Regions from separate parts of the Mycolicibacterium thermoresistibile genome, predicted to be linked through region 2. Evidence: predicted binding sites of a transcription regulator. Region 2 holds the regulator's gene; the other holds the start of a gene.
The links. Region 2 encodes HspR, which represses chaperone genes until heat shock. Its sites were predicted from a motif close to ANNTGAGTNNNNNNNACTCANNT; they were not measured.

Region 1 (3,411 bases), 2.0 Mb from region 2:
AACGCGGTGCGCTCCAGCTGCCGCGGTAGCAGGTAGTCGCGGGCGATCGCGATCTTGTCATCCTCGGTGTACCCGTCGATCTCGATGAGCTCCATCCGGTCCAGCAGGGCCGGCGGGATGTTCTCGACCACGTTGGCAGTGGCCAGGAACACCACATCGGACAGGTCCAGCTCCAGGTCCAGATAGTGGTCCCGGAACGTGTGGTTCTGCGCCGGGTCGAGCACCTCCAGCAGTGCGGCCGCCGGATCGCCCCGGAAGTCCGAGCCGACCTTGTCGATCTCGTCCAGCAGCACCACCGGGTTCATCGACCCGGCCTCGCCGATGGCGCGCACGATCCGGCCGGGCAGAGCGCCGACATAGGTGCGCCGGTGGCCGCGGATCTCGGCCTCGTCGCGCACACCGCCCAAGGCGACGCGCACGAACCTCCGGCCCAGTGCCCGCGCCACGCTCTCGCCCAGCGACGTCTTACCGACCCCGGGCGGACCGACGAGCACCATGACCGCACCCGAACCGCGGCCCCCGACCACGTGCAGGCCGCGTTCGGCCCGGCGCGCCCGGACCGCCAGGTACTCGACGATGCGGTCCTTGACGTCCTCCAGGCCGTGATGGTCGGCGTCGAGGATCTCCCGGGCCGCCCGCAGATCGGTGGAGTCCTCGGTGCGGACATTCCACGGCAGCTCCAGCACGGTGTCCAGCCAGGTGCGGATCCACCCGCCCTCCGGGCTCTGCTCGCTGGCCTTCTCCAGCTTGCCGACCTCCCGCAGCGCCGCTTCCCGCACCTTCTCCGGCAGATCGGCGGACTCGATCCGGGCGCGGTAGTCCTCCGCCGAGCCCGGCCCGTCCTCCTCACCGAGTTCCTTGCGGATGGCGTTGAGCTGCTGACGCAGCAGGAACTCCCGCTGCTGCTTCTCCATCCCGGTCCGCACGTCCTCGGCGATCTTGTCGCTGACCTCGACCTCGGCCAGATGCTTACCGGTCCAGTCGATCAGCAGCCGCAGCCGCTCGTCGACGTCGACGGTCTCGAGCAGCTGCCGCTTCTGCACCTGGGTCAGATACGCGGCGTAGCCGGCCGTGTCGGCCAGCGCCGACGGGTCGGTCAGTTGATTGACATAGTCGACGATCTGCCAGGCCTCGCGCCGCTGCAGGATCGCCATCAGCAGCGATTTGTACTCGGCAGCCAGCGCGCGCGTCTCGTCGGTGGGTTCGGGTTCGGTCACCTCGGTGACCTGAACCCACAACGCAGCGCCGGGCCCGCTGGTGCCGGCGCCGATGACGGCGCGGGCCTCGCCGCGCACCACCGCCGCAGGGCTGCCACCGATGTGCCCGACCTGCAGAATCGACGCCAATGCCCCATGTGTCGGGTACCGGTCGTCAAGGCGCGGCGCGACCAGCAGCTTGCCCGACTCGCTGGCCCGCGCGGCATCGACCGCGGCGCGGGCGGCGTCGTCGAGCTCGATCGGCACCACCATCCCCGGCAGCACGATCGTGTCGCCGGAGAACAGCACCGGCACTGTCGTGGCTTCTGCCATCAGTCTTTTCCTCCAAAGTTCAGTCTGTTGGACTCAACTTGTGTGGAGGTGGGTTTGTTCCCGCGCCGCGGGAGTCCCCACGACGGTGACACCGGACTACCGCCGGATTCCCCCTCGACGGGGATGGCGGGGCCGGTGCGGACCCGGTATCCCTGCGATATGCATACCTGGCGTCTACGCGATTTCCACCACGACGACCTCGACGAGGTCATCTCGATCTGGGATCAGAGCCGCCGGCCCGACGAGTCGCATCCGGTGTTCTCGGTGTCGGAGGTGATCTCCGCGGCGCGCGCGGGTCAGCCGGCGGTGGTGGCCGTGGTCGGCGATCAGGTCGTCGGCATGGCGGCCGCACATCTGCAGGGCGAGCGGGCGTGGATCTCGATGGTCGCGCTCGGCGACGGCTGGCGGAATCAGGGTCTGGGCAGCGCGCTGCTCGGCGCCCTCGAGGCCCGGCTGCACGCGCACGGGGTGCGGCGGATCAGCGCGCTGCTGCCCCGGGACGCCACCGGCGCGGTCGCGCTGCGCAATTCGAGCTATGCGCAGCGCGACGGGCTGACCTATTTCGAGAAGGTCGAGCGGCTCGGCGGGTCCGATGCCGGCCTGCTGGCCACGCTCGGCGGTCAGGTGCTGGACGCCAGCCACTGGCATGAGCTGGCCGGCATGGACACCGAGAAGCAGATCATCGAGCGCCGAGTGGTGCTGCCGCTGGCCGAACCGGACCTCGCCGCGAACTACGGTGTGTCACCGCCCAAGGCGGTCATCCTGTTCGGGCCGCCGGGCACCGGGAAGACCAGCTTCGCCAAGGGGGTGGCCGGCCGCCTGGGTTGGCCGTTCGTGGAGATCTTCCCGTCGCGGCTGGGCGCGCCAGACGGCGCCATGGCGGCCGCGCTGCGGGAGGCGTTCACCGCCGTGATGGATCTGGAGGCCGCGGTCGTCTTCATCGACGAGGTCGAGGAGATCGCCGGATCACGTTCGGGCATCGCCGGGGACCCGGCCCACCGCGTCACCAATGAGTTGCTCAAGCTCATCCCCGCGTTCCGCAGCCGCGACGAGCGGCTGCTGATCTGCGCGACGAACTCGGTGCGTTCCCTGGATTCGGCGTTCCTGCGTCCCGGCCGGTTCGACTACATCATTCCGATCGGACCGCCCGACGAGGTGGCCCGGGCCGCGATCTGGCGGCGATACCTGGGCCGGCACGCCGAGCTGGTCGAGGTCGACAAACTGGTGGAGGCCAGCGACATGTTCACCCCGGCCGACATCGAGTTCGCCGCCCGCAAGGGCGCCCAGACCGCGTTCGAGCGGGAAATCCAGTACCGCCGTGGGGAACCCGCACGCACCGACGACTACCTGGCCGCGATCGCCGAGACCCGTCCCACCCTGACCCGGCAGATGATCGCCGAGTTCGAGGAGGACATCGCCGAGTGCACCCGGCTGTGAGGGCCCGGCCGGCACCGGGCCCCGGCCGCCGCAACGGCAGGGAGCCTGCCGTCGGGGAAACGGCAGGCTCCCTTGGGTGGGTGGTTGATCAGGCGGCGGCTTGTGCGCCCAGCACCCGTTGGATGTCCGGTTTCATCTCCTGCAGCTGCTGGCCCCAGTAAGCCCAGCTGTGGGTGCCGTGGGCCGGGAAGTTGAACACCCCGTTCTGCCCACCGGCGGCGATGTAGTTGTCCCGGAAGGTGATGTTGGTGCGCAGGGTGAATCCCTCCAGGAACTGCGCGGCCATCAGGTTGCCGCCCTCCACGCCGGCGTCCAGCTCCGAGGGGTTGCCGGTGCCGCAGTAGATCCAGATCCGGGTGTTGTTGGCCACCAGTTGCGCCATGTTGACCATCGGATCGTTGCGCTTCCACGCCGGATCCGACGACGGACCCCACATGCTCTCGGC
Region 2 (3,411 bases):
CCCCGACGCGTTCGACGTGCGCGCCTTCGACGACGATGCGGCCCTGCGTGCGGCGATCCGCGACCGCGAGGTGTACGGCGGGCTGTCCATCGGCGCCGGGCCGCCCACCCTGCTGATCGCCACCGGCGGCAGCCCCGCGGTCGCCCAACTGCTGACCCAGATGGCCGGTGGCATCGCCGAACAGTCCGGGATGCCGCTGCGCACCGAGGATCTGGCGGCACCGCCGCCCGACGATCCGCGCGGGGTGGGACTGGCCGCCTCGGCGCTGCCCATCACCCTGGCGGGTCTGCTGCCGGCGATCGCGCTGGTGCTCGCGCTGCGGCGGGAGGTCTGGACCCGGTTCGCCGCGACAGTGGTGTTCGCCGCGCTGGCGGCATGGACCATCGCACTGCTGCTGCGCTTCGTGTTCGGATCCATCACGGACAACTTCTGGGGCGTCACCGCCGGTCTCACCCTGGGCATCCTCGCCGCCGGGCTGACCGTCCTGGGCCTGGGCTCGGTGTTCGGCAGGGCGGGGCTGGCCATCGGCGCGCTGCTGGCGATCCTGCTCGGCAACCCGCTGTCCGGTCTGAACGCCGCACCGGAACTCCTGCCCCGAGGCTGGGGCCAACTCGGGCAGCTGCTGCCGCAGGGCGCCAACGCCACCCTGCTGAGGTCGACGGCCTACTTCGACGGCGCCGGCGCGACCACCGCGATCTGGGTGCTGGTCTGCTGGGTCTTGGTCGGCACCGCCCTGATCGCCGTCGCCGCACTGCGGCAGCGCCGCACCGCGGAGCCGCACCCAGCGGAAATGCATTGATCCGCACTTCACATACACTCGAACGGCGTGGGACTGGACGATGGTGAGTCACTGCGCACCCTGCGCGCTGCCGTCGACCCCGCGAACGGATCCGATGAGCTGATCCGCACCTTCTACACCCGATGGTTCGCGGCCGACCTGTCCGCACGTGACCTGTTCCCGCCCGACATGGCGGCTCAACGCGCGGCGTTCGCCGAAGTGCTGACCTGGCTGCTGGGCGAACTCATCGCCCAGCGCGCCCACGAGCCGGTGGCCTTCCTCGCCCAGCTCGGTCGCGATCACCGCAAATACGGTGTCACCCAAGCGCATTACGACACCATGCACGAGGCCCTGTACACCACCCTGCGCGACCATCTCAACGATCGGTGGACCGACCGGCTGGCCGAGGCGGCCCACGACGCGGTCACGTTGTTCACCGGGGTGATGCGCGGAGCGGCCGAGGCCGAGCAGGGCCCGCCGTACTGCGACGGCACCGTGGTGGAGCATCTGCGGGTCGGCCGCGACGTGTCGGTGGTGCGGCTGCAGTTGGACCGGCCGCTGTTCTACCACCCCGGCCAGTATGTGACGGTGCAGGTGCCGCAGTGGCCGCGCCGGTGGCGGTATCTGAGCCCGGCCATTCCCGCCGACCGCAGCGGCGCCATCGAATTCCACATCCGTTCGGTGATCGGCGGCATGGTCAGCACCGCGATCGTGAACGAGACGCGTCCCGGGGACCGGTGGCGGATCTCCCATCCCCACGGCAGTCTGCACATCGACCGCGACGGCGGGGACGTGCTCATGGTGGCCGGCAGCACCGGACTGGCGCCGCTGCGCACCCTGATCATGGACCTCACCCGGTTCGGCGTGAACCCGCGGGTGCACCTGTTCTTCGGCGCCCGCTATCCGTGCGATCTGTACGACCTCAAGACGCTGTGGCAGATCGCCTCGACCAACCCCTGGCTGTCGGTGACCCCGGTGTCGGAGTACTCCGTGGATCCGCCCTGGGCGTCGGAGTATCCGGATGTGCAGCCGCCCCGCGGATTACACGTCCGCCAGACCGGGCTGCTGCCCGAGGTGGTGACCCGCTACGGCGCGTGGAGCGACCGGCAGATCCTGATCTGCGGCAGCCCCGAGATGGTGCAGGCGACCAAGGCCGCGCTCATCGCCAAAGGCGCTCCGCCCGAACGGATTCAACACGACCCGCTGAGCTACTGACGCCGGCGGCGGCCGGGACGGCCCGCAGAGACGGTGCGGGGGAGAAGACTCACGTCTTCTCCCCCGACCTGCGCGGCTTCCAGAGCACCACCGCGGTGCTCTTCGGCACCACCGCGAGTTCGCGGCGCGGCACCGACCGCATCTGCTCGAGTTCCTGCGTCAACTCCTTCACCCGCGCCTGCAACTGCTCGACCTGATTGGTCAGCTCGATGATGCGCTTGATCCCGGCCAGGTTGACCCCCTCGTCCTGCGACAGCCGCTGCACCTCGCGGAGCAGCTCGACGTCGCGCCACGAGTACCGTCGCCCACCGCCGGGACTGCGCTTCGGGCGGACCAGTCCCAACCGGTCATAAGTGCGCAGGGTCTGCGCATGCATCCCGGCGAGTTCGGCGGCGACCGAGATCATGAAGGTGCGGGTGTCGTCGTTGGACCGTTTGGACCGGCTCACCCACCTTCACCTCGCTTCATGGTCACTGCGCGCCCGCCCATCCCGCCCGGGGATCGAAGCCACTGGCCCGCTCGGCCTCGGCGTAGGCCTTCAACGCCTCCAGGGCTTCGCCCTCCAGGTTGGGCGGCACCGCCACCTTCACCGTCACCAGGAGATCACCCGCGGTGCCGTCGCGCCGGGGCACACCCCGGCCACGCACCCGCAGGATGCGGCCGTCGGCGGTGCCCTTGGGGATCTTCACCCGCACCCGGCCGTCCAGCGTCGGCACCGAGATCGTCGCACCCAGGGCCAGTTCGGCAAAGCTGACCGGCACGGTGACGGTCAGGTCGTCGCCGTCCCGGCCGAACACCTTGTCCGGCCTCACGTGCACGGTGACGTACAGGTCACCCGACGGCGCACCGCGCAGACCGGCCTCGCCCTGCCCGGGCAGCCGGATCCGCTGACCGTCCTCCACCCCCGGCGGGATCCGCACGTTGATGGTCCGCGACCGGGTGGTCACGCCGGTGCCTTTGCACTCCTGACACGGGTGCTCGATGATCGAGCCGCTGCCCCGGCAGGCGGTGCATGGTTCGGAGAACCCGAAGGCACCCTGGTTGCGGCTGATCACCCCGGCGCCGTTGCAGTTCGGGCACACCTTCGGGCTGGTGCCCGGGCGGGCGCCACTGCCGTGGCAGTTGGTGCACGGCGCCGGACTGGTCAACCGCAATGGCATCGCCACACCCTGGGCGGCTTCCCGGAACGAGAGTTCGATCTCGGTTTCCAGGTCGTTGCCGCGCCGCGGCCGGCTCGCCCGAGGCGAGCCGGCCCGCCCGAACAGACCGCCGAACAGGTCGCCGATGTTCGCCCCGCCGGTCTGGCCGGCCGCGTCGAACAGGTCGTTCAGGTTGAACTCGACACCGTCACCGAACCGGCCGGCGCCGTACCCGTTGGCGAACCGGCGACCGAACCCGCCGCCCGCGAACAGGCGGCG

Region 1: a site for HspR is predicted at 1,546-1,568, ahead of lon (endopeptidase La). Genes of this name have one in related genera too.

What each region holds. Positions count from the first base shown of each region.
Region 1 is NZ_LT906483.1:2,451,908-2,455,318, forward strand. Features, by position in the region: gene lon (endopeptidase La) at 1-1,529, opposite strand, end outside; gene CKW28_RS11395 (ATP-binding protein) at 1,689-2,966, shown strand; gene CKW28_RS11400 (esterase family protein) at 3,055-3,411, opposite strand, start outside.
Region 2 is NZ_LT906483.1:406,361-409,771, reverse strand. Features, by position in the region: gene CKW28_RS01795 (ABC transporter permease) at 1-799, shown strand, start outside; gene CKW28_RS01790 (FAD-binding oxidoreductase) at 827-1,993, shown strand; gene CKW28_RS01785 (heat shock protein transcriptional repressor HspR) at 2,043-2,399, opposite strand; gene dnaJ (molecular chaperone DnaJ) at 2,464-3,411, opposite strand, start outside.